DNA from 4 places in the Streptomyces sp. S07_1.15 genome. Region 3 is predicted to be linked to each of the others. Evidence: riboswitches for the same ligand, from Rfam matches in the RefSeq annotation. Region 3 holds a riboswitch; each other region holds the start of a gene.
What was found. Region 3 has a riboswitch for cobalamin ahead of LIX60_RS00590 (energy-coupling factor ABC transporter permease). Riboswitches for the same ligand answer to the same signal wherever they lie in the genome.
Positions count from the first base shown of each region.

Region 1: another riboswitch for cobalamin. It lies ahead of LIX60_RS25855 (cobalamin biosynthesis protein); the one in region 3 lies ahead of LIX60_RS00590 (energy-coupling factor ABC transporter permease).
Region 2: another riboswitch for cobalamin. It lies ahead of LIX60_RS10005 (ribonucleoside-diphosphate reductase subunit alpha); the one in region 3 lies ahead of LIX60_RS00590 (energy-coupling factor ABC transporter permease).
Region 4: another riboswitch for cobalamin. It lies ahead of cbiE (precorrin-6y C5,15-methyltransferase (decarboxylating) subunit CbiE); the one in region 3 lies ahead of LIX60_RS00590 (energy-coupling factor ABC transporter permease).

Region 1 covers NZ_JAJBZK010000001.1:6,027,338-6,034,519, forward strand. Annotated here, with positions in the region: gene LIX60_RS25850 (cobyric acid synthase) at 1-731, opposite strand, end outside; gene LIX60_RS25855 (cobalamin biosynthesis protein) at 728-1,828, opposite strand; cobalamin riboswitch at 2,021-2,148, opposite strand; gene LIX60_RS25860 (hypothetical protein) at 2,525-2,770, opposite strand; gene LIX60_RS25865 (inorganic phosphate transporter) at 2,796-4,070, opposite strand; gene LIX60_RS25870 (class II aldolase/adducin family protein) at 4,405-5,064, shown strand; gene LIX60_RS25875 (alpha/beta hydrolase) at 5,151-6,272, shown strand; gene LIX60_RS25880 (hypothetical protein) at 6,505-7,182, shown strand, end outside.
Region 2 covers NZ_JAJBZK010000001.1:2,371,666-2,378,847, forward strand. Annotated here, with positions in the region: gene LIX60_RS09995 (carbon starvation CstA family protein) at 1-863, shown strand, start outside; gene LIX60_RS10000 (YbdD/YjiX family protein) at 860-1,060, shown strand; cobalamin riboswitch at 1,354-1,486, shown strand; gene LIX60_RS10005 (ribonucleoside-diphosphate reductase subunit alpha) at 1,629-4,142, shown strand; gene LIX60_RS10010 (ribonucleotide-diphosphate reductase subunit beta) at 4,259-5,215, shown strand; gene LIX60_RS10015 (hypothetical protein) at 5,749-6,225, shown strand; gene LIX60_RS10020 (M48 family metalloprotease) at 6,222-7,182, shown strand, end outside.
Region 3 covers NZ_JAJBZK010000001.1:123,820-131,001, reverse strand. Annotated here, with positions in the region: gene LIX60_RS00605 (hypothetical protein) at 1-1,141, shown strand, start outside; gene LIX60_RS00600 (SH3 domain-containing protein) at 1,267-1,680, shown strand; gene LIX60_RS00595 (hypothetical protein) at 1,824-2,024, opposite strand; cobalamin riboswitch at 2,256-2,448, shown strand; gene LIX60_RS00590 (energy-coupling factor ABC transporter permease) at 2,477-3,184, shown strand; gene LIX60_RS00585 (energy-coupling factor ABC transporter substrate-binding protein) at 3,181-3,711, shown strand; gene cbiQ (cobalt ECF transporter T component CbiQ) at 3,718-4,467, shown strand; partial or broken gene LIX60_RS00575 (energy-coupling factor ABC transporter ATP-binding protein) at 4,464-5,294, shown strand; gene LIX60_RS00570 (phosphatidylinositol-specific phospholipase C domain-containing protein) at 5,864-6,916, shown strand; gene LIX60_RS00565 (DUF2277 domain-containing protein) at 7,031-7,182, shown strand, end outside.
Region 4 covers NZ_JAJBZK010000001.1:711,959-719,140, forward strand. Annotated here, with positions in the region: gene LIX60_RS03040 (cobalt-precorrin-6A reductase) at 1-425, opposite strand, end outside; gene LIX60_RS03045 (cobalt-precorrin-5B (C(1))-methyltransferase) at 867-2,093, shown strand; gene cobM (precorrin-4 C(11)-methyltransferase) at 2,154-2,954, opposite strand; gene cbiE (precorrin-6y C5,15-methyltransferase (decarboxylating) subunit CbiE) at 3,048-4,421, opposite strand; cobalamin riboswitch at 4,477-4,603, opposite strand; gene LIX60_RS03060 (ATP-binding protein) at 5,094-6,794, shown strand; gene LIX60_RS03065 (roadblock/LC7 domain-containing protein) at 6,797-7,182, shown strand, end outside.

The DNA of each region.
Region 1 (7,182 bases), 5.9 Mb from region 3:
CCCGTCAGCCCGCGCAGCATGTCCAACCCCGGCTCCAGCAGGGACGCGTCGCCGCGGAACTTGTTCACCACATAGCCCGCGACCAGCGCCTGGTCGGCGCGGCTCAGCAGGGCCGTGGTGCCGAAGAAGGACGCGAACACCCCGCCGCGGTCGATGTCGCCGACCACCACGGCTGGCAGTCCGGCCGCCCGGGCCAGCCCCATGTTGACGATGTCGTGCCGGCGCAGATTGATCTCCGCCGGGCTGCCCGCGCCCTCGCAGATCACCGCGTCGTACCGGGCGCGCAGCCGCTCGTAGCAGTCGAGGACGACGGGGAGCAGCGCCTCCCGGCGGTTCGCGCTCGGGGCGCCCCCGGTCCCCGGGCCGGCCGCGAAGTAGCCCCGGGCGCTCAGCTCACCGGCCGGTTTGCCGAGCACCACGACCTGGCTGCTGCGGTCGCCGCCGGGCTTGAGCAGTACCGGGTTCATCAGCGCCGACGGCTCCACCCGCGCCGCCTGCGCCTGCATGGCCTGCGCGCGGCCGATCTCGGCCCCCTCGGGTGTCACAAAGGAGTTCAGCGACATGTTCTGCGCCTTGAACGGGGCCACGGAGACGCCCTTGCGGGCCAGCCACCGGCAGATACCGGCGGTGACGACGCTCTTGCCCGCGTCGGAGGTGGTCCCCGCGACCAGCAGGCCGCCGCCGGTCCGGTGGCTGCCGGTCCGGGTGCTGCCGCCGTCGGTGCCGGTCATCCCCGCCCCTCTCCGGCGGCCCGCCGCCGCCCGCTCACCGGACGCGCGCCCCGCGGGCCGGCGGGCGGCCGGGGGACAGCCGTCGCGCCACCCCGGAGCGCCCCGTACGCCAGCCGTCCGCCGGCGCACACCACCAGCGCCAGCGCGCCGACCCGGTGCGAGAGCCGCACCGCACGCTCGATGTCGCGCGGCTCCACCGGGCGGTTGCCGGCCCCCAGCACGGGCCGGTGTTCGACCCGGCCGCCGTACGCCAGCGTGCCGCCCAGCCGTACGCCGAGGGCCCCCGCGAACGCCGCCTCCACCGGGCCGGCGTTGGGGCTCGGGTGGCGCCGGGCGTCGGAGCGGAGCACCCGCAGGGCGCCCCGCGGGTCCGGGCCGGCGAGCACGGCCAGCGCGGCGGTGAGCCGGGACCCGGGGAAGCCCGCCACATCGTCCAGCCGGGCCGGGGCCCAGCCGAACCGGCGCAGCCGCGGCGACTTGTGGCCGGCCATCGCGTCGAGGGTGTTGACCGCGCGGAAGCCGGCCAGGCCGGGCACCCCGGCGGCGGCACCCCACACCAGCGCCCCGACGACCGCGTCGGAGGTGTTCTCCGCGACGGACTCCACGACCGCGCGGGCGATCTGCTGTGCGTCCAGCGACTGCGGGTCCCGCCCACAGAGGCCCGGCAGCCGTTCGCGCGCCCGTGCCAGGTCACCGGCCTCCAGCGCGGCGCCGACGGCCCGCGCCTCACGGCCGAGCGACGTGCCGCCCAGCACGGCCCAGGTGACGGCGGCGGTCAGCGCCCCGGAGGCGGCGGGGGAGCGGCGTACGGCGCGGGAGACCCCGGCGGCCGCGGCCACCGTGCCGCCGGCGCACAGGGCGGTGTACAGCGCCCCGGCACCCCGGTGATCGCGCCACAGCAGCCGCTCGGCGGCCGTTGCGGCCCGCCCGAACGCGGCGACGGGGTGGCCGCGCCGGGGATCGGCCAGAAGGAGGTCGGCGAGGAAGCCGAGCGCCGTACCGGCGACGAGGACGGCGTCCGTGGAGTGCGGAGGAGCGGGCGCCGGGGGCGCGGGTGTCCGGGGCGCGGGGGCCCCGGCGGCGTCTTCGGAACGCATCGGCTCAGACCGCCGTCACGCCTCGGAGGGGGGACGGGGGCGGCGGGGCCGCCGGGAGCGGAGGGAGGGGCGCCCGCCCGCGGGCCGTCCGGCCACGGGGCGTTCGACGGCAGGGCGTACTGCGGCGGCAGCCGGGCATCGCGTGTGTCCTCACTCAGGGTCCGCGCCCTGGTTCGACGTGACCGGCGGTGAGAGTCTCCTGGCTCCCGGATCGGCGCGGGCCCCGGTCTTCCCGCCCGTCGGAACGGGCCGTGACGTGGGTGGGGTGCGCTCCCCGGTGACAGTGGCGGGACCGCGCCGGATTCGCACCGGCTTCCTCTCCTGCCGCCGTTTGGCCCCGGCAGTCCACCACGCCCGGGAACGCCCGTCAACTCGCCCTTGACCTGCGGGGGATCAGTGTGCGGAGTGCCACACCGGGGCGTGCGCGGTGCGTACGCCGCCCGGTGCCGGGTCGGGAGGGGCGCACGGGACGGGAGAGCCGGGTGGAGAGGGATGGCAGGGCGCCGGGGCGGCCGCGGACGGGCGCGGCGGCCGCGGACGGGCAGGGCGGGGGACGGGCGGGCGGAAGGGGCGCGGGCGACGCGGAGGGCCCGCCGCCCCGGCAGCACGCGTCACGCGCTGTCCGGGCGGCGGGCCCGGGTGCCGCTGTACCGCCGGCCCGTTCGACGCGGGCGGTGCGGGTGGTGCGGGAGACCGTCAGGCGACGATCAGATAGATCCCGTACGCCACGACCGCCGCGGAGACCGCGAAGCAGACCGTGGCGAGGGTGCGTGCCAGGGCGGTCGGCGCCTCGGTGACCGTGGCGCCCTCCGCGCCGTCCGCCTGCGGGTGCCGCCGGGCGGAGGTGCCGACGATACCCAGGGTGAAGACGCCGACGATGGCGACGGTCGCCACGAGGCTGACCACGGAGACCTGGCCGAGTGCTGCCCAGTCGATGTTCATGGGGTTCTTCCTTCTACCTGAGCCGTCAGACGACGGTGGCCTTGGACGCCGGGGACTCGGACGCCGGGGACGCGGAGCGCGGGGAACCGGCCTCGCCGTCGTGGGCGGCCGCCTCCAGCACGGAGTCGGTGGGCGGCGGGGAGAGGGAGGCGACGACGTCGGCGACGATGTCCTCGTGCTCCGGATCGGCGTCCGGGCCGGGGACGTCGTTCACATTGCTGTGGTCGACCTTCTCCTGGCGCGACTTCACCCAGATCCAGGCGCTGCCCGCGAGAGCCATGACGGCGACCGCGGTGACGCCCCAGGTGCCGCGCCCGGCCAGCAGGGCGGCCAGTCCGGCGACGAGGCCGGCGGCCGGCAGGGTCAGGCCCCAGGCGACGAACATGCGGGTCGCGGTCGACCAGCGCACCACGCCGCCCTTGCGGCCCAGGCCGGAGCCCATGATCGCGCCGGAGGACACCTGCGTGGTGGAGAGGCCGAAGCCCAGGTGGGAGGAGGCGAGGATGACGGTCGCCGCGCCGGTCTGGGCGGAGAAGCCCTGCGGCGGCTGGATGTCGGTGAGGCCCCGGCCCATGGTGCGGATGATCCGCCAGCCGCCGAGGTACGTGCCGAGGGCGATGGCGACACCGGCCGAGGTGATGACCCAGAACGGCGGACCGGCGTCGGGCGCGAGCACACCGCCGGTGATGAGCGCGAGGGTCATCACACCCATGGTCTTCTGGGCGTCGTTGGTGCCGTGGGCGAGGGAGACCAGGGCGGCCGAGGCGATCTGCCCGGAGCGGTAGCCCTTGGCGGTGTCCCGCTCGTCGCGTCCGCGGGTGAGCCGGTAGGTGAGCCGGGTGGCGGCCATCGCCGCGAGTCCCGCGACGATCGGCGCGGCCAGGGCCGGCAACAGCACCTTCGAGAGGACGACGTCGAGGTGGATGGCCCCGATGCCCGCGGAGAACAGGGTGGCGCCGATCAGACCGCCGTAGAGGGCGTGCGACGAGCTGGAGGGGAGGCCCACCAGCCAGGTCAGCAGATTCCACATGATCGCGCCGACGAGCCCGGCGAAGATCACTTCTGGACGGATACCACTCTCGTCGACGATGCCGCCGGAGATGGTCTTGGCGACCTCCACGGACAGGAACGCGCCGACGAGATTGAGGACCGCCGACATCGCCACCGCTGTCCTGGGCTTCAGGGCCCCGGTGGAGATGGTCGTGGCCATCGCGTTGGCGGTGTCGTGGAAGCCGTTCGTGAAGTCGAACACCAAGGCCGTGATGATCACGATCCCGATGAGAAGCGTGATGTGTTCCATTCACCCAGGCAATCGTTTCGGGGGCCGGTTACACAGCGAAGGTAGGGACGTCCGGTGAACGGAAGGTGAATGGGAGTGGGCTTCCAGGTGCGATTGCGGACCGCCGTCCGGGGGTGACAGCGGGGTCTTATATCCCTCATGGGGTGCGATACCGGGCGGATCGGCCGCTCCAAGGCGTCCGGAGACTGAATGCACACCGGACCCAAGGTGAACAGCGCTCCCGGCGGATCCCACGGAAGGGGGAGTTCCGGCACCGGCCGAGGCGGGCCGCCGGCTCCCGCCCCCGGCCCGCCGGTCCTCTCTCTGACAGGATCGGCCACCGGAGGTGAGGGCAGTGACGGAACCGCTCCCGCAGGAGCTCGCCGGCGCCTGGGCCGATCTGGTGGCCACGGCCCGGCGCACCACCGACGAAGGGCTGGTCACCGGCACCTCCGGCAACGTCTCGGTACGCGTCGGCGACACGGTCCTCGTCACGCCCAGCGGGGTGCCGTACCACCGGCTCGGACCCGCGGACGCGGTCGGCGTGGACCTCGGCGGACGGCGCCTCCTCGGCGCACTGCGGCCCACCAGCGAACTGCCGATGCACCTCGCGGTCTACCGGGCCACCGGCGCCCGCGCCATCGTGCACACCCACGCCGTGCACGCCACGGCCGTCTCCACGCTCGTCACCGAGCTCCCCCTCGTCCACTACATGGCCGCCGCGCTCGGCGGCCCCGTCCGCGTCGCCCCGTACGCGCTCTACGGCAGCGAGGAGCTGGCCCGTCACACCCTGGACGCCCTCCGCGACCGCACCGGATGCCTGCTGCGGAACCACGGCACGCTCACCTACGGCGCCACGCTCGACCAGGCGTACGACCGGACCGCGCAGCTGGAGTGGATGTGCCGGGTCTGGCTGGCCGCCCGTTCCGTGCCCGGCCTCAGCCCCGCCCTGCTCTCCCGGGAGGAACTGGCCGAGGCCGCCGGGAAACTCCGCGACTACGGCCCGCGCCCCTGACGGCCGCGCCGCGCCCCGCCCGGCCGGATCACCCCCGGGCGGGCCGGCACTGGCCGCCCGGCCGTATCCCGAGCACACTGGGACCGATGCGACCTCGTACAGCGGCGGCCCTCGCCGCCACAACCGTTCTCGGCGCCGGTACGGCCGCGGTGGCCGCCGGGCGGTACGCCGGCGACGCGGCCCTGTCCCCGTCCCGGCCGCTGCCGAGCGACCCCCGGCTCACCGTCCACGCCACCACCGCCGACACGGTGACCCTCACCCGCAGCCTGGCCTCGCTGCGGCCCGGCACCTACGGACTGACCGGCGGCGGCGTGCACGCCGTCATCGGCGACGTGGCCGAGGACGCCGACTGCCCGCCCGACTCGGTGGTGCGCCGCCTGGTGCGGGTGGAGCGCGGCGGCCTCCGGCGCGGTGCCAAGGTGCGCTTCACCCCGCAGGTCCACACCGGCAACCCCGGCGAGGCGCACGGCCTGGAGTACGAGGACGTGGAGGTGCCCGGCGAACTGGGCCCGCTGCCCGCCTGGCTGGTGCCCGGCACCCGCTCGACCTGGGTCGTCACCGCGCACGGCCTCGGCACCACCCGGGAACACCCCATGGTCGTCATGCCGTTCCTCTCCCGCCTCGGCGTCCCCGTGCTCGACCTCTCCTACCGGGGCGACCCGGGCGCGCCCCGCGACCCGGACGGCACCGGACACCTCGGCGACACCGAGTGGCGCGACCTGGACGCCGCCATCCGCTTCGCCGTGCACCGGGGCGCCGAGCGGGTCGTGCTGCACGGCTGGTCCACCGGCGGCAGCATGGCCGTGCACACCGTGGCCAACTCGGCGCTGCGGGACCGGATCGGCGGCCTGGTGCTCGACTCGCCCGTGCTCGACTGGCACTCCACGGTCCGCGCCCTCGCCGCCGCCCACGGCACCCCCCGGGCGCTGCTGCCGCTGGCCGTACGGGCCGCGGAGGGCAGGGCGGGGCTCGGCGCGGAGAGCCTGGCGGAGGCTTCGGCGCCGTCCCGGGTCTCCGTTCCCACCCTGATCCTGCACGGCCCGGACGACCGGCTGGCACCCTGGGACCGCTCGCAGCTCCTCGCCGAGCGCCGCCCGGACCTCGTCACCCTCCACGCCGTGCCGGAGGCCCCGCACGCCGCGATGTGGAACGCCGACCCGGCCGGCTACGAGGAGGCCCTGCGCCGCTTCCTGACCGCGCTGCTGTAGCCGGCCTGGGACGGGCGAGCGGCGGCCGGAGCCCCGGGCACGGGGGCCGGGGGAGCGGCCCGAAACACCGTCACCCGGTGCGCGGCACCCCCGCGTACCGGCCCCGGCACCGGCCGGGAACCCGTCCGCGGCCCGTGCCGGACCCGCCCCGGAGAGCGTTCCGGACCCGCCGCGTCATGGGCGCCGCACCCTCCGATTGGGCTTTCGGGCCGTCACCCGGGACACTGCTGCCGTGACGTCCCGTACTCCGCGCGACTCCCGGCTCCATCTTGTCCCGAAACGACCGACGACCGCCGCCAGGCGGGCGGTGACCACCCGTCGTAAACGGCAGGGCCCCCCGGCCTGGGGGGCCACCGCTCCCCGCCCGCCCGCGGGCACCCCCGCCCCCGCCGAACTGGCGCGCCACGCACGGGAGATCCTCGCCGGAGCGGTGCGGATCGCCCGCTGGGCCGACGCCGAGCGGGGCCGCGGCGCCCGGCCCGGGCCCGGCGGCACGGGAGTGCTCTCCGGCGAGTCCGCCGAACGGGCCGCCGCCGCTCTCGGGCTGGCACCGCACCGGGTCCGCGCCGACTGGGACCGGGCGCGGCTCGCCGGGCTCGTCGAACTCCACGGTGACGTGGCCCGCCCCGGCTGGCGCCTCCACGCCTGGGACCGCGACGACACCGCCGCGCTGCGCGGCTGGGTCGCCCTGCTCGACGCCTGGTCGATAGCCCATCCCGCCCCGTCCGCCTTCGCGCCCACCGTCGTCGCGGAGGTCGTGGAGGCCGTTCCGCAGCTGCTGTCCGTCCTCCAGCTGTCGGCCGGTCCCGTGCCCCTCGGCACGCTCGGGGACATCCTCGAACAGCGTGTCGCCGAACTCCGGACGGAACGCTGCGAGGTCCCCGGCGCCGGCAACGGCGCCCCCGCCCCG
Region 2 (7,182 bases), 2.2 Mb from region 3:
CCCTGCTGTCGCGGACCGGTGGTGCCCCGACGCTGGCCGTCGGTATGGCGGAGATCTTCTCCTCGGTCTTCGGCGGCGCCGGGATGAAGGCCTTCTGGTACCACTTCGCCATCATGTTCGAGGCGCTGTTCATCCTCACCACGGTGGACGCCGGTACCCGCGTCGGCCGGTTCATGCTCCAGGACATGCTCGGCAACGTCTACAAGCCCTTCCGGGACGTCAGCTGGAAGCCGGGGGCCTGGATCGCGAGCGCGGTCGTCGTCGGCCTCTGGGGCTACTTCCTCTGGGTCGGCGTCCACGACCCGCTGGGCGGCATCTACCAGCTCTTCCCGCTGTTCGGTATCGCCAACCAGCTGCTGGCGGCCGTCGCGCTGGCCGTCGCCACCACGCTGCTCGTCAAGTCCGGACGGCTCAAGTGGGCCTGGGTCACCGGTGTCCCGCTGGCCTGGGACGTGGTGGTGACCTTCACGGCGAGCTGGCAGAAGATCTTCTCGGGTGACCCGAAGATCGGCTTCTTCACACAGCGCTCCATCTACCAGGAGGCCATCGAGGACGGCAAGGTGCTGCCGCCCGCCAAGGACATGGGCGACATGCACACCGTCGTCACCAACGCGACGGTGGACGGCGTCCTCTCCGTCCTCTTCCTCCTGCTGGTCATCGTGGTACTCGTCGACGCCGGGCGGGTATGCGTCAAGGCGATCCGCAATCCCGCGCAGGCCAAGCTGGAGGAGGTGCCCTACGTGGAGTCGAAGCTCGTGGCCCCGGCCGCTCTGTGGCCCACCAAGGAGGAGAAGGCCGAACTCGTCGCGGCCGGCGCCGGCACGGACGGCAAGGAGAGCACCGGCACGGGGAGTTCCTCGTGAGCTCCGCGCTCAGGGAGAAGGCCGCCAGGATCCGCTTCCTCTGGCGGGAGGCGACCGGGGAGGCCACCTACGACCGGTACGTCGCCCACGCACGGAAGTGCGATCCGGACGCGGAGGTGCTGAGCCGCCGCGAGTTCGAGAAGCAGCGCGTGGACGGCCGTGAGGCCGACCCCCGCGAGGGCTTCCGCTGCTGCTGACGCCCACGCCACCGCTCCGGCGGAACCGCCCGAACGACCCGATGGCCCCGGCCCCGCGCCGGGGCCATCGGCGTGCCCGGGGGGCGCGCCGGGGTGCGCCCCCCGGGCCGCCGGGCGCACGCCACTCCGGTGCGCGGAGGATTTTTCCGGGATCCCGAACGGGAACACCCGCCCTTCCCGGCGGCCCGGTTCCCGCTCCCCGCGCACTCCGGGGGCGGCCCCGGACGTGTTCCCCTGCAAAGCGCCCCCGTGCGCCGGGATACACAACATCTAGTGCCGCTCGCGGAAAGCGACACAAGATGTATGCTCATGCTCGCTGACGCGCCAGGGGAATCCGGTGCGAATCCTGAACTGTCCCGCAACGGTGTGAAGGCGGCTTTCGCCTGCCTTCGAGTCCGAGCGCCTGCCGTCGGCCACGTCCGGCTCGACCGAGCCGGCGTCGATTCCGTCCGGGCTCCGGGGATTGGGCCGGTGGACGTCGCGCGGTCTTCCGCCCCTCCGGGCGGACGGGGGCCGCACGCGCCCCGCGCTCCGCCCCGCGGCCCCGCCGAGCGAGGGAGAGTTCTCCGTGACCATCGCGCCCGCCGATCCCGCATCAGCCGACAGCGGCGGCACAGCGACCGCCGGCCGGGACGCCCCCGGTACCGCGCTGCTGCGCCTCCTCACCGGGCTGACGGCCGATCTGCCCGCCGCCGACCCGGGCCGGGTGGCCGCCGCCGCGCTGCGCGGCCGCGAACCCGGCGCGGACGAGGCCGCGTTGCGCGAGCTGGCGACGGAGGCCGCGGCCGGGCTGATCTCCGAGGACCCGGTGTACTCGCGGCTGGCGGCCCGACTCCTCAGCCGTGCCATCGCGGACGAGGCGGCCGGCCAGGGCGCGGTCTCCTTCCCGGACTCGATCGCGGCCGGCCACCGGGAGGGCCTGATCGCCGACCGCACCGCCGCCTTCGTCCGCGAGCACGCGGCACGGCTGGACACCCTGGTGGAGACGTCGCTCGCCGACGGCGCCGACGACCGCTTCGGCTACTTCGGGCTGCGGACCCTGTACAGCCGCTACCTGCTGCGGCATCCGGTGAGCCGTCAGGTCGTCGAGACCCCGCAGCACTTCCTGCTCCGGGTGGCCTGCGGGCTGGCCGCAGACGACTCGCGCGCGGCCGTGGACGAGGTCGCCTCGCTCTACCGGCTGATGAGCCGGCTGCACTATCTCCCCAGCTCCCCCACCCTCTTCAACTCCGGCACCCGGCACCCGCAGATGTCCTCCTGCTATCTGCTGGACTCCCCGCTCGACGAACTGGACTCCCTCTACGAGCGCTACCACCAGGTCGCCCGGCTCTCCAAGCACGCGGGCGGCATCGGCCTGCCGTTCAGCCGGATCCGCTCCCGGGGCGCCCTGATCCGCGGCACCAACGGCCACTCCGGCGGGATCGTCCCGTTCCTGCGCACGCTCGACTCCTCCGTCGCCGCCGTCAACCAGGGCGGCCGGCGGAAGGGCGCGGCCTGCGTCTACCTGGAGCCCTGGCACGCCGACATCGAGGAGTTCCTGGAGCTGCGGGACAACACCGGCGAGGAGGCCCGCCGCACGCACCACCTCAATCTGGCCAACTGGATCCCGGACGAGTTCATGCGCCGGGTCGAGGCCGACGCCGAGTGGTCGCTCTTCTCCCCCTCCGACGTGCCCGCGCTGCCGGACCTGTGGGGCGCCGAGTTCGACGCGGCGTACCGCCGGGCCGAGGAGGCCGGGCTCGCCGTCCGGCGGCTGCCCGCGCGGCAGTTGTACGCCCGGATGATGCGCACGCTCGCGCAGACCGGCAACGGCTGGATGACGTTCAAGGACGCCGCCAACCGGACCGCGAACCAGACCGCCGAGCCCGGCAAGGTCGTCCACTCCTCGAATCTCTGCACCGAGATCCTGGAGGTCACCGACGACGGGGAGACCGCCGTCTGCAATCTCGGGTCGGTCAACCTCGCGGCCCATGTCGCGGCGGACGCCGGTCCCGGTGAGGCCGCGGTGGCGGAGGCGATGGACTGGGAGCGGCTGGACGCCACCGTCCGCACCGCCGTCGCCTTCCTCGACCGGGTCGTGGACATCAACTTCTACCCCACCCCGCAGGCCGCCGCCTCCAACCGGCGCTGGCGCCCGGTCGGACTCGGGGTAATGGGGCTGCAGGACGTCTTCTTCCGGCTGCGGCTGCCGTTCGACTCCCCCGCGGCGGCCCGGCTCTCCACCGAGATCTCCGAGCGGATCATGCTCGCGGCCTACGAGGCCTCCTGCGCTCTCGCCGGGCGGCACGGCCCGCACCCGGCCTGGTCCTCCACCCGCGCCTCGCGCGGCGTGCTCCACCCCGACCACTACGGCGTCCGGCCCCGGTGGCCGGAGCGGTGGGAGGCGCTGCGGGCCCGGATCGCCGCCACGGGGCTGCGCAACTCCCTGCTGCTCGCCATCGCCCCGACCGCGACGATCGCCTCCATCGCCGGGGTGTACGAATGCGTCGAGCCGCAGGTGTCGAACCTCTTCAAGCGCGAGACCCTCTCGGGTGAGTTCCTGCAGGTCAACACCTACCTGGTGGCGGAGCTCAAGGAGCTCGGCCACTGGAACGCGCGGACCCGCGAGGCGCTCCGCGACGGCAACGGCTCCGTCCAGGCGCTGGACCGGCTCCCGGCCGGGCTGCGGGACCGCTACCGCACCGCCTGGGAACTGCCGCAGCGGGCGCTGATCGACATGGCCGCGGCCCGCACGCCGTATCTGGACCAGAGCCAGTCGCTCAATCTCTTCATGGCCTCGCCGACCATCGACAAGCTCAGCTCGATGTACGCCTACGCCTGGAAGAAGGGCCTCAAGACCACCTACTACCTGCGGTCGCGCCCGGCCACCCGGATCGCGCGGGCCGCCGGTTCCGCCGACGCGGCGACCGCGCCGCCGGACCCCGTACCCGCCCCCGTCCCCGTCCCGGCGCACCGCCCCGGCTCCGCCGCCGTTCCCGCCCCCTCTCCCGCTCATGCTCCCGCTCCGGCGGAGCAGGCGGCCGGCGGGGACGCGGCCGCCTGCTCCCTGGAGAACCCCGAGTCCTGCGAGGCCTGCCAGTGACCACCGAAGCGACACCGACCACCACCACCGCGGCAGCCCCGGCCGCCTCCGGCACCGGAGCGGCACCGGCCGCCCGGAACCTGCTCGACCCGGGCTTCGAACTGACCCTGCGCCCGATGCGCTATCCGGGCTTCTACGAGCGCTACCGCGACGCGATCCGGAACACCTGGACCGTGGAGGAGGTCGACCTCCACTCCGACCTGGCGGACCTCGCCCGGCTCTCCCCCGGCGAGCGCCATCTCATCGGGCGGCTCGTCGCCTTCTTCGCCACCGGGGACTCGATCGTCGCCAACAATCTCGTGCTCACGCTCTACCGGCACATCAACTCCCCCGAGGCGCGGCTCTACCTCTCCCGTCAGCTGTTCGAGGAGGCGGTGCACGTCCAGTTCTATCTGACGCTGCTGGACACCTACCTCCCCGACCACGACGACCGCGCCGCCGCCTTCGCAGCCGTGGAGAACATCCCCTCGATCCGCGAGAAGGCCGAGTTCTGCTTCCGGTGGATGGACTCGGTGGAGAAGCTGGACCGGCTGGAGAGCAGGGACGACCGGCGGCGCTTCCTGCTCAACCTGATCTGCTTCGCCGCCTGCATCGAAGGGCTGTTCTTCTACGGGGCCTTCGCCTATGTCTACTGGTTCCGCTCCCGAGGGCTGCTGCACGGGCTGGCGACCGGCACCAACTGGGTGTTCCGCGACGAGTCCCTGCACATGGACTTCGCCTTCTCGGTCGTCGACACCGTCCGCGAGGAGGAGCCGGACCTCTTCGACGAGGAACTGGCCGGCCGGGTCACGGCGATGCTGGAGGAGGCGGTCGAGGCGGAACTGCAGTTCGCCCGTGATCTCTGCGGGGAGGGGCTGCCGGGCATGAACACCGATTCGATGCGCGAGTATCTGCGGTGCGTCGCCGACCAGCGGCTGCGCCGGCTCGGGCTGCCGGTCCGCTACGGGGCGCGGAACCCGTTCTCCTTCATGGAACTGCAGGGAGTGCAGGAGCTGACCAACTTCTTCGAACGCCGGCCGTCGGCCTACCAGGTCGCGGTGGAGGGGTCCGTCTCCTTCGACGACGACTTCTAGGCCCAACGCCGCGCGGCAGCCTTCTGACCACATGCGTGAGAAGGGGCCTGCGAACTCCGGCGCAACCGGTCATGTTCGGCAATATCCAGTCAGTCCCCGCCTCCCGCTTTGGCAACCGGCCGGTGGGGGCAACCTACCGTTCTATGCTCCCTGTCCCGGTCTCCCCGGCGCTTGTCCCGGTTGCCGTTCTCCGGAGCCGCGATTCCTGCGGGGCCCGGCCGCCCCGGCCGGGGCAGCCGGGGCAGCCGGGGCAGCCGGGGCGGAGCAAGGATCCGGGGCGGAGAGGAGCACGGGGGATGCGATGGCCGCGACGTGGCGGTGTCGGTGCAGGGTGGAGACGGGGCGGGAGGCGATCCCGCTTACCGCAGCCCGAGCACAGCCCGCAGGAGTGGGCCGCCGTCGCGGCTATCGCCCGGGAGGCATCGGGCCGGGCCTGTCCCGGAGAGCGGGAATTCTTCGGAGACATACTCACCGCGTACAGGAAGAACCCGAGGAAGGCCGCCCGGGGCGGCGCCCTGCGCCCCCCGGTGGGCATGGGAGTGGACCTGGCTCTGGGGTCACCCCAAGTGCTCTGGCTGGTGTCGCTGCTGGTCTCGGCCGTGGCGGGCAAGATGGCAGAACACACCGTCAACGGGCTGAGCCGCGTCACCCGGCAGCGGCTGATGCCGCTGCTGCGCCGTCGCGGCCGCGGCACCGCGGAGGGCCGGACGGGCTCCGAGCCCGGGGCCGGGGGCTCCGGGCCGGATGACGGCGGGCAGGGACTCGGCGCCGAGGAGCGGCGCGAGGTCCGGGCGCTGCTCGAAGCCGGGGCGGCGGACCTGGGGGTCCCCCAGCCCACCGCCGAACGGTATGTGAACGCCGTCATGGAGGCGTTGGGCGGCCACAGCGGCACCGGCGACGCCGGCGACAGCCGCCCCGAGGACACCCCGCGAAGCGGCGGTCGCGACGGCGGCGGAGGAGAGAGCGACCCGGACGACAGCGGTGCCGGCACGGCCGGAAGCCCCGGGTGAGCGCCCCGTCGGAGGCGCCCGGCCGGGAAGCGGAGCCGGGAGGGTCCCCGGAAGCCCGGTCGGACTCCACCTCCTACCCCTCCCCCGGCCGGGGACGGTACGTGCTCCTGCTGCTCGTCCTGCTGCTGGCCGGCGGATACGCGGGCCGCGTGCTCTTCGTCGGCCTCCGGGGCAGCGCCCCCGCGCGGGCCTTGGAGCAGTGCTCGGCCGTATACGAACGGGAGGCCCCGGCGGGGCCGCAGTCCGACCCCCGGCGTTCGGCGGCCGCGCTCGCGCGCCTGCAGGAATGCACGGCCGACGTAGAACAGGAGATGGACGTCTTCGTGGTGGCGGGCGCCGCGGTGACGCTCGCGCTCGGTCTGCTGCTGATGCGGCTGCTGCCCCTGCTGCTCGCCCGCCGCGCCGGACCGCTCGTCCCCGCGCCGCCCGGCTGGAGCGACCTGGCCGCCGAGGCCGCGCGTGAGCTGGGGCTCCGGCGGGCACCGGAAGTCCTGCGCGGCGGGCTGCGGTTGCGGGAGGCGTTCGCCTACGCCCACCACGGCCGGGCCCGGATCGTCCTGCCGCCGGGGGCCGCGGGTCTGCCGCCCGGGCAACGCGCGGCCCTCATACGGCACGAGACGGCACATGTCGCCGCCGGAGACATCACCCTGGCCTGGCTGACGCGCGGCGTCCGCTGGGCGGTGCTCGCCGTGCTGGTGGTCCCGGTCCTCCATGTACTGGTCAGCGCGCTGCCGTCCACCGGCGGCGCGTCGTCGCTCTCCTCACTGCCGGCCATCCTGCCGGGGATGCTGTGGAAAATATTCACCTCCCCCTTCTATCTCGACTACGGGCTGCGGGCCGTGCTGCTCCTGGGCACGGCCGCCGTGGTCGCGGCCGCTCTGCTGCGACGCCGCGAGTACGAGGCGGATCTCCGGTCCGTCCACGGCCGGCCGACCGAGGCCCTGCAGGCCCTGCTCA
Region 3 (7,182 bases):
GGTGCTCGCCCGCCGGCTGCCCTGGCGCCGGCTGCTGCTCCTGACCTGGGCGGCCTCGCTGGCCTGGACGCTGTCGCTGGCGCTGATCGACGGCTGGCGGCGCGGTGTCGCCGGCCGGCTCACCGCCAAGCACGAGTACCTGCTCGCCGTCGACCGCATCGCCGCCGACCCGGCCGCGGCCGTGCGCACCTTCACCGACCACATCCTGCTCACCTCGCCCGACTACTGGCCCGCCCATGTGGCGGGCCATCCGCCGGGCGCCGTGCTCACCTTCGTCGGCCTCGACCGCATCGGGCTCGGCGGTGGCGCCTGGGCCGCCGTGTGGGTGCTGATCGCGGGCAGCTCGGCCGCCGCGGCCGTCCTGGTGACGCTGCGTGCCGTGGCGGGGGAGCGGTGGGCGCGCCGGGCCGCGCCGTTCGCCGTGCTCGCCCCGGCGGCGGTCTGGGCGGGTGTCTCCGCGGACGCCTACTTCTCGGCCGTCGCCGCCTGGGGGATCGCCCTGCTCGCCCTGGCGTGCCGTCCGGCGGCGCGCCGTCCTGCGGCGACCGCGCTGGCCGCAGGGCTGCTGCTCGGCCTCACCGTCCATCTCTCGTACGGGCTGGTGCTGATGGTGATCCCTGCGGCCGCCGTCCTGCTGCACGGCCGGACCGTGCGCCCGCTGCTCCCCGCACTCGCCGGGGTGGCCGCGGTCACCGCCGCGTTCACCGCGGCCGGCTTCTGGTGGTACGAGGGCTACGACCTGCTGGTCACCCGCTACTACCAGGGAGTGGCCCGGATCCGCCCGTACAGCTACTGGTTCTTCGGCAACCTCGCCAACGCGGTCGTCATCGCCGGGGCCGCCTCCGTCGCCGGGCTGCGCCGCGCCCTGGCCGCCACCGCCGAGACGGCCCGCCGGCTGCGGTCGGGGCGCTCGCTGGACGCCTGCGGTGTCGTGCTCCTGGCCCTGGCGGGCCTCTGCATGATCGCGGCGGCCGACCTCTCCGGGATGAGCAAGGCCGAGACGGAACGGATCTGGCTGCCCTTCGCCCTCTGGCTCCTCCCGGCCGCCGCTCTCCTCCCGGCCCGCCACCACCGCCGCTGGCTGGTGCTCCAGGCGGCGACAGCGCTCTTTCTCAACCACGTTCTGCTTACGGGTTGGTGACGAGACGTCGCCCGGGTGTTGACCGGTATCGCCCCCGAGGGGGACCTTGCCGCCTTTTTGGTTTCATGCCCGGTGCGAACGGAAAGCGACGCCTTGTCACATTCCTGGCAGAACAGGAGTTGCCCATGTTCCACACGCTCAGGTCCCGCTCCGCGGGACTCGCGGCCGGTGCCGCCGCCTCGGCCCTTCTGGTCGGCGGTTCGCTGCTCGGCGCGACATCCGTCCAGGCCGACTCGCAGAACCATCCGCACAAGCCGTACGGGGTCGTCAAGGCCGGGACGCTCAACGAGCGGCAGTACCCCAGCACCGACTCCTCGGTGGTGGGCCAGCTCCACCGGCACGACCGGATCGGCATCAAGTGCAAGGTGCGCGCCCAGCTGATCCACGGCGACCCCATCTGGTACCACCTGCGGCACAAGGAAGCCTGGGTGAGCGGGAAGTACGTGCACGTTCACGGTTATGTGAAGTGGTGCAAGGACGTCGACCGTCACCACCACCCGCTGACCAACAGCAGGAAGGCCCGTATGGCGAAGGGGTGACCCCACCTCTTCACACCCGGGTGTGAGAAAGGGCCCGGTCCCGGCGGAGGCAGTCCGCCGGGACCGGGCCCGCCGCCGTTCCGCCGGCCGCCGCGGTGCCGCCCAGTGCCGCCCGGGGCGGTCCGCCGCAGGGTCCGCGGCCGTCAGCCGAGGCTCTCCGGCCGCTCTCCCTTCGGCCCGAGGCCGCGCGTGGTCCGCGGGCCCCGGCTGCGCATGGACGGGTCCTTCTGGAGGGTCTTGTCCGCCGCCTTGGTGGCCTGCTGGTCGGATACTCCGCTGTCCTCGGCCTCCTTGCGCAGCTTCGCCCGTTTCCGGTCGTACTTCTTGCTGCCGGGCTCCGGCATGGCCGTCACCTCCTCGGTAATGCGGGCAGGGCCCGCCGACGCCGGACGGGTATCCGGGGTAAAAGGCGTGAAACGGTATGAACCACTCCGGCAGTCGCCCTTCGAAGGGCGCCGGCTCACCCGCTGCCCCGGCGCCCCGCCCGCGGAGCCGGGTGGCGCCGTGCTCCCGTGCGCCGTCCGGTGTGGGATGTACCGCAGGGTGACCGGCTTGTCCTCCTCGCGCGCGGCGCACTACTGTCACAGGGCCTTGGTGCACGGGAAACCGGTGAAGAACCGGTGCGGCCCTCGCCACTGTGATCGGGAAGTCCGGTTCCACCCTCTGGGAGCCACTGGGATGCCGCGGAGCGCCGCGGCACCCGGGAAGGCGGAGTCCGGGCGGCATGACCCGTAAGCCAGGAGACCGGCCAGGGCGCGTCGTCCATCCACGAGGTGCTGGAGAGGTCCGCTTTCCCATGCATATAGCCGAGGGCTACCTGCCCCCCTGGCACGCGGTCGCCTGGAGCGCCGCCGCCGCCCCCTTCGTCCTCCACGGCGTACGGTCGCTGAGCCGCGAGGTGAGGAAGAATCCGGAGAACACCCTGCTGCTCGGTGCCTCCGGTGCCTTCACCTTCGTCCTGTCCGCGCTGAAGATCCCCTCCGTGACGGGCAGTTGCTCGCACCCCACCGGCACCGGGCTCGGTGCCATCCTGTTCCGGCCGCCGGTCATGGCGGTGCTCGGCACCATCACCCTGCTCTTCCAGGCCCTGCTGCTGGCGCACGGCGGGCTCACCACCCTGGGCGCCAACGTCTTCTCCATGGCCGTGGTGGGCCCGTGGGCCGGGTACGCCGCCTACCGGCTGGTGAGGGGACTCGGCGCGCCGCTCGCCGCCGCCGTGTTCGCCGGTGCCTTCACCGCCGATCTGAGCACCTACTGCGTCACCAGCGTCCAGCTCGCCCTGGCGTTCCCGGACCCGGCCACCGGACTGCCCGGCGCCCTGGCCAAGTTCGGCTCCGTCTTCGCCGTCACCCAGATCCCCCTCGCCGTCAGCGAGGGCATCCTCACCGTGCTGGTGATCCGGCTGCTGGGCCAGGCCGACGGGACCGCCCTGGCCCGGCTCGGTGTGCGGACGGCCCCCGGCGGCCGCCGGCCGGAGCGGTCCGAGGAGGCGGTGACCCGATGAGCCGGAACACCCGGACCAACCTGCTGCTGCTGGCCGTTGTCGCCGTCCTGGCCGCCCTCCCGCTCGTCCTGGGACTCGGCGACGGCATGGAGGAGCCCTTCACCGGCAGTGACGCGCAGGCCGAGACGGCGGTCGAGGAACTCCGGCCGGGCTACGAACCCTGGTTCGCCCCGCTCTACGAACCCCCGTCGGCGGAAGTGGAGTCGGCGCTCTTCGCCCTCCAGGCCGCGATCGGCGCCGGGGTGCTGGCTTACTGCCTCGGGCTGCGCCGGGGACGCCGGCAGGGGGAGGCGCGGGCCGCCGGCGAAGCGGCGGGAACGGCCGGTCCCGGTACCGCCGCGGCGGGCACGGCCCGGACGGCGGGTACCGGGAAACCGGGGGGCGGCGCGCGCCCTGACGCGGGGGCGGCCGCGGAGGCGCCACCGGCCGGCGGGGACCCGGGCGGTGCCGGGAACGCCCCGGCGCCCGCGTCCGGCGAACGGGGCGGCGGGGGGCCGTCCGGTCCCGGCGGCCGCCCGGCCGCGTAGCCCCGCGTGCTGCCCATCGACGCGGCGGCGCACAGCAGTCGCTGGCGCCGCCGCCACCCCCTGGACAAGGCGGTCCTCGCCCTCGGCCTGACCGTCCTGGCGGTGAGCCTGCCGCCCTGGCCGGGGGCGCCGCTCATCGCCGCCGTCGCGCTCACCGCACTGCTCGGCCCGGCCCGGGTGCCGCCGCGCCGGCTCTGGCGGGCGTACCGGGTGCCGCTCGGCTTCTGCGTCACCGGCGCGCTGCCGCTCCTCGTCCAACTGGGCGGGGAGCGCGGCCTGCTGTCCCTCGCACCGGACGGCCCCGCGCAGGCCGGGCAGCTGCTGCTGCGCACCTCGGCCGCCTCGCTGGGCGTCCTGCTGTTCGCCTTCACCACACCGCTGTCGGATCTGCTGCCGCGTCTGTCCCGGGCCGGCGTGCCCCCCGCCGTGACCGACGTCGCGCTGGTGACCTACCGCATCACCTTCCTCCTGCTGGACACCCTCGCGCAGGTGCGGCAGGCCCAGGCCGCGCGCCTGGGCCACACCACGCGCGCCGCCGCCTGGCGCTCGCTGGCCGGGCAGGGGGCGACGGTCTTCCTGCGCGCCTTCTCGCGCGCCGCGCGGATGCAGGACGGGCTCGCGGGGCGCGGCTACGACGGGACGCTCCGTGTCCTCGTCACCGGCGCCCCCGTGTCCCGGCCCTTCGTCACCGGGTCCGTCCTGCTGCTCGCCGCGCTGGCGGCGGCCACCCTCGTCCTCGAAAGGCTGCTGTTGTGACCGCCGTACCGCCCGTGGTGGAACTCGTCGACGCCGGATACGCGTACGAGAACGGCCCCCCGGTGCTCACCGGGGTCACCTTCGCGGTCCGCCCCGGCCGTGCCCTGGCCCTGCTCGGCCGCAACGGCAGCGGCAAGACCACCCTGCTGCGGCTGCTCAGCGGCGGCCTGCGGCCCTCGGCCGGGGAACTCCGCCTGGACGGCACCCCGGTCGGCCGCGGCCGGGCCGCGCTGACCCGGCTGCGCACCTCCGTGCAACTCGTCCTCCAGGACCCCGACGACCAGCTCTTCGCCGCTTCCGTGGGGCAGGACGTGTCGTTCGGACCGGTGAACCTGGGGCTGCCGGAGGAGGAGGTCGCGCGGCGGGTGACGGAGGCCCTCGCGGCGCTCGGCATCACCGCGCTCCGCGACCGTCCCACCCATCTGCTCTCCTACGGCCAGCGCAAGCGGGCCGCCATCGCCGGGGCGGTGGCGATGCGGCCCCGGATCCTCGTCCTCGACGAACCGACCGCGGGGCTCGACCCGCACGGCCAGGAGCAGCTCCTGGAGGTCCTGGCCGGGCTGCGGGCCTCCGGCACCACCGTCGTCATGGCCACCCACGACGTGGACCTCGCGCTGCGCTGGGCGGACGACGCCGCGATCCTCACCCCGGACGGCCCGCGCACCGGGCCCGCCCACCGGCTGCTCGCCGACGGCGGGCTGCTGGCCGCGGCGGGGCTGCGCCGGCCCTGGGGGCAGGCGGCGGCCCGGGTGCTGCGCGCCCACGGGCTGCTGGACGGGGCGGCGCGGGGCCCCCGGACGGCGGAGGAACTGCTGTGGTGGGCCGCCGGGGACGCGACGGCGGACGCGCGCCCGGAGGCGGACGCGGGAGGGGGTTCCCGGCCCGGACGGGAGCCGGGAGGGGAGCCGGGAGGGGAGTCGGGAGGGGAGTCGGGACGGGAGAACGCCGCCGCCCGCGGCCCCGGGCCGGGCGCGCCGCCGGGCGGGGCCGGGGCCGCCGTACCGGACTGAGCGGCCGTCCACGGGGCGGTCCGGGAGGGACCGCCGCAGCCGAGGGCCGTGGCGGCGTGGTCCGGCGCGGGTGAATCCCGACGGCCCGGGCCCCGGGGCCCGAAGCGGGGGCGGAGGGCCGGGGGAGCGGCCGGTGCCCCGGCGCGGGGCCCGGCTGCCGACAGCCGTACCGGCGGCGGGGACGGGAGGCGGCGCGGCCGTGCCCCGCCGTGCCGGGGCCGGGGCCGGGGGCCGGGGGGAAACAGCCGGCGGGCGGAGAGCGGCCCGGCCGTGACGGCCGGGGGAACAGCCCGGCGGAAGCGGACGGCCCTCTGCCGCCCCTCGCGCAACACCCCTAGCCTGTCGTGTACCTGACCACCCCTCACTCCGACAGGCGGGTACGCAGCATGAGCAGAATCCGTACCGGTGCCCTCACGGCGGCCGCCGCCGCGGCACTCCTGGCCTCCCTCCCCGCGGCGGCCGAAGCGGCGCCGGGAAGCCCCCGGGCCGCGGGTCCGTCCTACTCGGCCACCACCTCCGTGGGCGTGCACAACGCGTACGAGAAGGCGAAGTACCGGTACTTCGCCGACGCCCTCGACTCCGGCGCCTCGCTGCTGGAACTCGACGTCTGGACCAACGCCGCGGGCGCTGGCTGGCGGGTCTCCCACGAGAACCCGTTCGGCAATGACAACAACTGCGAGAACGCCGCCTCCGCCGCGGAACTGCGCACCAAGCCGCGCAACCAGAGCCTCGCTGGCTGCCTCGCCGACATCCGCGCCTGGCACGACGCGAACCCCGGCCACCGACCGGTCGTGCTCAAGGTGGAGATGAAGGACGGCTTCGCCGACAACCGCGGCCGGGGACCGGACGAGTTCGACGCCCTGCTCGGCGAGAAGCTCGGCGACGCCCTGCTCCGCCCCGCCGACGTCCGCGGCGGCCACGCCACCCTGGACGACGCGGTCCGGGCCGACGGCTGGCCCGGCCGGGACGAACTCGCGGGCAGGTTCCTGGTCGAGCTCATCCCCGGGACCGTCGAGGAGGGGAACCCCCTCGACTCCCTGTGGACCGACCGCGAATACGCCACACACCTCCGCGATCTCGCCGCCGCCGGCACCCTCGACCGGGCCGGAGCCTTCCCCGCCGTCCACCACGCCGAGGCCGGCGACCCGCGCACCGGCCGCTACGGCGACGCGTCACTGCGCCCCTGGTTCGTCGTCTTCGACGGCAACGCGGGCGACTACGCCGGAGGCGCCATCGACACGGCCTGGTACGACCAGCGGCACTATCTGCTGATCATGACCGCGGCGCACGCCGTCGCCCCCGCCATCGACGCCGTCAACCCCTCCGAGGCGGAGGCCCGGGACCGGGTGACGACGCTCGCCTCCCGGCACGCCAGCATCGTCACCTCCGACTGGTACCCGCTGCCGCAGGTGCTGTCCCTGGTCGTCCCCCGGGGCTGAGCGCGGCGGGTCACGGCCGCGCCGGCCCCGCCCCGGCCGGGCGCGCCGGCGCGGCCTCCGGACGATCCTCACGGAAGCCGCGCCGGCGGGCCCCGGCAGGCGCACACTGGAGCCATGTGCCGCAGCATCAAGACCCTCCGCCCGCCGTACACCGAGGACGCCGGGGAGGACGACGTCCGGGCCGCCGCCCTGCAGTACGTGCGGAAGATCTCCGGCTTCCGCGCCCCGGCGGCGCACAACCGGGCCGCGTTCGACGAGGCCGTCGA
Region 4 (7,182 bases), 590 kb from region 3:
GCGAGCCCCATCCGCCCGGTCGTCAGGAACACGCGTTCCCCGAGGGCCGGGAGCAGCGCGGCGGCCTCCCCCAGGGAGGCGACGGGGTGCCAGTCGTCGCCCGGTCCGGCCGTCCAGCCGGGCCGGCGCAGGGCGAGCAGGGGAACACGGGTCCCGGCGGCGGCCCGGGCCGCGTTGCGGCTGATGGTGCCGGCGAAGGGATGGGTGGCGTCGATGAGCGCGTCCACCCGGTGCTCGCGGAGCCACCGGGCCAGGCCCTCCGCGCCCCCGAATCCGCCGACGCGGACCTCGCCGGCGGGCAGCCTCGGCCGTGCGACCCGCCCGGCCAGCGAGCTGGTGACCCGCAGCCCCGGATCGGCGGCCAGTTCCCCGGCGAGCCGCCTCGCCTCACCGGTACCGCCGAGGATCAGCACATGGCGTCGCATCCGTCCCCTCCCGGCTCCCGCGCTCCCTACGCCCGCGCCGCGGACGGCGGCGCCGGGACATCATCTCCCGGCCGCCTCCCGACCGCTTCGCGCGGGTACGGCCGGGGTCCCGGCGGGGCGGTCGGTCTCCGCACGCGTGCCCCGGCACCGGAGAGCTGCACGGCGGCAGGGCCCGCCGGCCGTCGCGGAGCACCGGCTGGCGGACCATCCGGCATCCATGCGCCCGGCAACCGCCCGCCCGGCAACCGGCCGTGCGTCCGGGCCGCTGTCCGCACGCCTCCCGGGCCGCGCGGATGGCACGATCGCACGGGCGTGCGCGTCTCCCGCCCACGCCCGTCCGTCCGCCCGTCCGCCCGTCCGCCCGAAGCCGCATGGACCACACCGCCGGACGCCCTCCGGCCGCTTGTCTCTCCGCCAACTCCCCGCCGCCCGGAGCACCGCATGACCACGCCCGACCCGCCCCGCGCCACCGGCTCCGCGGACAACCCCGGACCTCCCCCCGGGAGTCCGGGCGGTTCCCCCGAAGCCCCCGGCGGCCGCACCGCACAGCTCGCGCGGACCGGCCTGCGCCCCGGCTGGACCACCGGTGCCTGCGCGACCGCCGCCGCCACCGCGGCGTACACCGCGCTGCTCACCGGCCGCTTCCCGGACCCGGTGGTCATCACCCTGCCCCGGGGCGAGACCCCGGCCTTCGCCCTGGCCGCCGAGGAGCTGCGGCCCGCGGAGGGCCGGGCGGCGGCCGGTGTCGTGAAGGACGCGGGCGACGACCCGGACGTCACCCACGGCGCCCTGGTCCGCGCCACCGTGCGCCTGCTGCCGCCGGGCAGCGGTGTCGTGTTCCGGGCCGGTCCGGGCGTCGGCACGGTGACCCGCCCCGGTCTGCCGCTGGCCGTCGGGGAGCCGGCCGTCAACCCCGTGCCCCGGCGGATGATGAGCGAGCACATCGCCGAGGTCGCGGCCCGGCACGGCGGCTCCGGTGACGTGGAGATCGAACTCTCCGTGGACCACGGCGAGGAGATCGCCCGCTCCACCTGGAACCCGCGGCTCGGCATCCTGGGCGGGCTGTCGATCCTGGGCACGACCGGCGTCGTGGTGCCCTACTCGTGCTCCGCGTGGATCGACAGCATCCGGCGCGGCATCGACGTCGCGCGGGCGGCCGGGCGCACCCATGTGGCGGGCTGCACCGGTTCCACCTCCGAGCGGACCGCCGTCGCGGAGCACGGCCTGCCGGAGGACGCGCTGCTGGACATGGGCGACTTCGCGGGGGCCGTGCTCAAGTACCTGCGGCGCCACCCGGTTCCGCGCCTCACCATCGCGGGCGGTTTCGCCAAGCTGTCGAAGCTGGCCGCCGGCCATCTGGATCTGCACTCGGGCCGCTCCCGGGTCGACAAGGACTTCCTCGCGGACCTCGCCCGGCGGGGCGGCGCGGACGAGGAACTGGCCGCGGCCGTGGCCGGGGCCAACACCGGCCTGGAGGCGCTCCAGCGCTGCGCGGCGCGCGGTGTCCCGCTGGGCGATCTGGTGGCGGAGGCCGCCCGCGGGACGGCGCTCGGGGTGCTGCGCGGCGAACCGGTCACCGTGGACGTGCTCTGTATCGACCGTGCGGGCGGGGTCGTCGGGCGCGCGGCACCGGAGGGGCCGTCCCGCGCCCGCCCCCCGGGGCCCTGACCGGCCGTCCCGGCGCGGGGCGCACCGGTTACGCCCGCCCCGCGCGCCGGGCGCGGCCGGTCACCGTCCCGGTGCGCTCCCGCCGGCCCGGGGCCGGGGACCGTCCGGGGCGGCGGTGCCGCACCGGTCGCGCTCCGCCGAGTACAGATGGCTGTCCGGGAACTGCTCGGCGCCCAGGGCGCGGCCGACCATGATGACCGCCGTGCGCGTCACCCCGGCCGCCCTGACCCGGTCGGCGATACCGCCCAGCGGTCCCCGGAGCACCAGTTCGTCCGGGCGGCTCGCCATCGCCACCACCGCGGCGGGGCAGTCGGCCCCGTAGTGCGGCAGCAGTTCGGCGACGACCCGGTCCGCGTAGCGGGCGGCCAGGTGCAGTACGAGCAGCGCGCGGCTGCGTCCCAGGGTGGCCAGGTCCTCGCCGTCCGGCATCGGGGTGGCCTGCTGGGCGACGCGGGTGAGGATCACGGTCTGGCCGACGGCCGGCACGGTCAGCTCCCGTCCCAGCGCCGCGGCCGCCGCGGCGAACGCCGGTACGCCGGGGACCACCTCGTACGGCACGCCGGCCGCGTCCAGCCGCCGCATCTGCTCCGCGACCGCGCTGAACACCGAGGGGTCCCCGGAGTGCAGCCGGGCCACGTCGTGGCCCGCGCGGTGCGCGTCCGCCAGCTCCGCCGTGATCTGGTCCAGGTTCAGCCGCGCCGTGTCCACGAGCCGCGCGTCCGGCCGGCACGCGGCGAGCAGTTCGCGCGGCACCAGGCTGCCCGCGTACAGGCAGACGGCGCACGACTCCAGCAGCCGCTGCCCGCGCACGGTGATCAGGTCGGCGGCGCCGGGACCGGCACCGATGAAGTACACCGTCATCGTTCTCTCCTCGGTCCGGCCTCCCGGCCGGCATGCGCTCCGCGGACGCCGGCCCCGCCGGTGGCCGCCCTGCTGATGTCCGGTCCGCCCGCGTCACTCCGCCGGCGCCCGCTGTTCCTCCGGCCGCTGTTCCTCCGGCGCCCACTCTCCCGGCGTCCGCTCCCCCGGCTTGGTCACCGCCCACTGCGTGACCGGCATCGCCTGCCGCCAGCCGGTGAACCCGCCGACCGGTACGGCGCTGGAGACGGCGATCCGTACCAGCTCCCCGCCGTGCCGGCGGTACCACTCCGCCAGCAGTGCCTCGGACTCCAGCGTCACCGTGTTGGCGACCAGCCGTCCTCCGCCGGGCAGCGCCGCCCAGCACGCCTCCAGCAGTCCGGGGGCGGTGAGCCCGCCGCCGACGAACACCGCGTCGGGCGGCCCGAGTCCGGGACCCCGCCCGTCCGCGGGCCGTCCGTCCGCGGGCCCGTCCGCGAGTCCGTCCAGGGCCTCCGGGGCGGCCCCGGTGACCACCCGCAGCGCGGGCACCCCGAGCCGCTCCGCGTTCCGCCGGATGCGCGCGGCCCGTACGGGGTCGCGCTCCACGCTCACCGCGCGGCAGCCGCGTCCGGCGCGCATCCACTCGACCGCGATGCTGCCGGAGCCGCCGCCGATGTCCCACAGCAGTTCGCCCGGTGCCGGGGCGAGCGCGGCCAGCGTGGCCGCCCGCACACGGCGCTTGGTGAGCTGCCCGTCGTGCTCGTACGCCTCGTCCGGGAGCCCCGGGACCGCGGACAGCCGGTGGCCGTCCGGCTCGGGCCGGCACTCGACGGCGACGACGTTCAGGGGATCGCCCGGCGGATGCGGCCAGCCGGCGGCGGTGCCCTCGAACCGGCGTTCCCGCGCGCCGCCGCCCAGCTGTTCGAGCACCGTCATCCGGCTCGGTCCGTAGCCGCGGTCGCACAGCAGTGCCGCCACCTCGCCCGGGGTTCCGGCGCCCGCGCTCAGGACGAGGAGCCGTCGGCGCGCGTGCAGGGCGGCGGCCAGGGCCGCGGCGGGCCGGCCCACCAGGCTGACCACCTCGGTGTCCTCCACCGCCCAGCCCAGCCGGGCACAGGCGTACGACGCCGAGGAGGCGTGGGGCAGCACCCGCAGCCGCTCCGCGCCGACGGCCGCGGCCAGGGTCCGCCCGATGCCGTGGAACATCGGGTCGCCGCTGGCCAGGACGGCCACCCGCCGTCCGGCGTGCTCGGCGAGCAGCCGGGGCACGGCGGGGCGCAGCGGTGACGGCCAGGGCACCCGTTCCGCCGTGCAGCCGGGCGGCAGCAGGGCGAGCTGGCGGGGGCCGCCGATGACGGTCCCGGCACGGTGCAGCGCCTCCCGGGCGTCCCGCCCGAGCCCGTCCCAGCCGTCGGCGCCGATGCCGACCACGGTGACGGTGTCCGGCATGCGGCCCGCGCCGGGGCACGGCACGTCGTCGTCGCTCATCACGAACCTCTTCCTGGGGTGTCCTCGCCCCGGGTGCGGCGGATCGGCGACGGGCCAGTCTCCTGGCTGCCGGATCGGCGCTCGCCCCGGCCTTCCGGCCCGCGGGGGGCCGTGGCTCGGATGGGGTCCGCTCCCCGGTCACAGTGGCGGGACCGCGCCGGATTCGCACCGGCTTCCTGGTTCCCGTCGCCTCGTTGGGCAGCATCCTCCCGCATCGGTGCGGGCAGGTGTGCGACGGCCTCCGTTCTTCTGTACGACACCCGCTCTGAGCTGCGATATGACGAAATGCATGGCTCATACATGGGTCTATGCTCCGTCCCGTGGACCCGAGACTCCCGCCGTTCCGGCCTCCCCTCCCCCGCCCGTTTCCCGGCCACGGGCGCCCGCGCCGGCCCGGCCCGGCCTGCCCGGCGTACCCCTCGAATCGATGTGCCCGGTGCCGTACCGCGCACAACGGGCCCGCGGCGGCGGCAGCGGCCGGTAGAAAGAGGGCCGCGGAGCGCCGCCCGGCGGCTCCGGGCCCCGCCGTCCGCGGCACGGCGGCGCCCGGACGCCAGGACGGCCGGGCGGCCGGACGAGTCGGCCGCCGCCCGGCGGCAGACCTCATACCGGGGGCCTCGCCCCGTGTGCGGGCCTCCGTCATCCGCCGTCCGTCCCTTCCCAAGGTGTGCCATGGTTCGACCCTCGATCGCTTCCTCCACGTTCCGCCGCCGCTTCGTCCGCCCGGCCGCGATGCTCCTGGCCGCCGTAGCGGTCACGGACCCGTGGGCGCTGGGCGGGGTGGGCGCCGGCTGGGCCGTGGCCTGCCACGTCCTCACCGCGGCCCTGCTGGTCGGTCTCTTCGAGCGGCTGCAGAGCGCGCTCCGCGCCTGTGAGCGCGAGACGCTGGCCGCGCGGGAGGAGGCCGCACGGCACGACACCGAGTGGCGTGAGTTCTGCACCCACCAGGACGCCCGGCGGGAGGAAACGGTCCGGCATCTCGCCGATGTCCGGCTCCCCGCCGCCCTGGCGGGCGAACCGGTGCCGGTCCCGCAGCCCCCGGAGAGCCACCCGGGCACGGCCCGGGAGTACGAGCGGGTGCTGGCGGCCGCCGGCGCCGCCGTGCGGACCGTCCGCGAGCGGGAGGAGTCACTGCGCCTGGTCGTCGTGGCCCTCGCCCGCCGGGTGCAGGCGTCCTCGCACCGCATCCAGGAGGAGATGGCCGCCCTGGAGGCCCGCCACTCCGCCCACCCCGACGTCCTGGAGGCGAGCATGCGCGGCGACCACGCCGCCGCGCAGCAGGCCCGGATCGCGCAGAGTCTCGCGGTGCTGTGCGGCGAGTGGCCGGGGCAGCAGTGGCAGAAGCCGCACGCGCTGGTGGACGTGGTCCGCGCGGGGGCCTCCCGGATCGTGTCGTACCAGCGCGTCAAGGTCTGCGGCGACCAGGACATCGCGGCGGTGGCGACCGTCGTGGAGCCCCTGGTGCACGTCGTGGCGGAGCTCCTCGCCAACGCCACCCAGTGCGCGCCGCCGACCACCCACGTCGAGGTGACCGTCCGCACCGTGACCCGGGGCGCCGTCATCGAGATCGACGACGCCGGTCTCGGCATGGACGAGTACGCCCTCGAACAGGCGCGGGAGATCGCCGCCGGGCGCCGGCTGCTGGGCTTCGCCGACCTCGGCGAGATCCCGCAGACGGGGCTCGCGGTCGTCGGCCGGTACGCCGAGCGGCACCGGCTCAAGGTCGACCTGCTGCCCTCCCCGTACGGCGGGGTCCGCGCGGTGGTCCTGGTGCCGGGCACCCTGCTGCAGACCCTGGAGCCGCCCGCCGTGCCCGCCTCCCGGCGCCCCTCGGCCGGCGAGACCGCGTACGCCGGGGGCGGCACCGTGCCGGCCGGCGCGACGGCCGTCACCGGCACCGTCCCCGTACCGCCGTCCGCCGCCACAGGCGGTCCGGGACTGCCGCAGCGGCGCTCCAGCCGCCACCGCGCCGCCGTCCCGCCCCTCTCCGAGCTGACCGGTACCGGGAAGCTGCCCCCTCCTCCGCCGCCGCCCTCCCCCGAGCGGGCCGGGGCCTGGATGGGTGCCCTCTTCGCCGGCAGCCGCGCGGGCGCCGCCCGGACACGGGCGGCGGAAACGGAGGACGCGGCGGAGACGACCGGGACGAGCGGGACGGCCGGGACGGCGGAAGCGGCCGGGACCGGGCCGGAGACCCCGGAGCCGGGGCCGTCCGCCACGCCCCCCGGAGGTCCGTGGCAGCGCGTGGCAGCCACCGGCCCCGGCACGGCCCCCGGTCTGCCCGGCCCGCCCGGTCTGCCCGGCCACGGCGGCTCCCCCGGCCGAGACGGCCGCCCGCACCGCGACGACGATGACGCCGAAGGACACCTCTCATGACGATGCATCAGATGAAGAGCCCGGCCGGCCGCGACTGGATGGTGGCGGACGTCGCCTCCGTCTCCGGTGTCCGGCACGTGGTGGTGCTCAGCACCGACGGCCTGCTGATGGCCCGTTCCGAGGGGACCGGACGGGACAGCGCCGACCGGCTCGCGGCCGCCTGCTCCGGTCTGCAGTCCCTCGCCAAGGGCCTCGGACGGGAGTTCGGCACCGGCAGCAAGGCCGTGATACAGCAAATGGTCGAATTCGACGGCGGCTTCCTCTTCATGGTCGCCGCCGGCCAGGGCTCGTATCTGGCCGTCGTCACCGACGCCGCGGTCGACCCGCAGCTGATCGCCCAGCAGATGCGCATCCAGGTCAACCGCATCGGCAGCCATCTGTCCAGCCC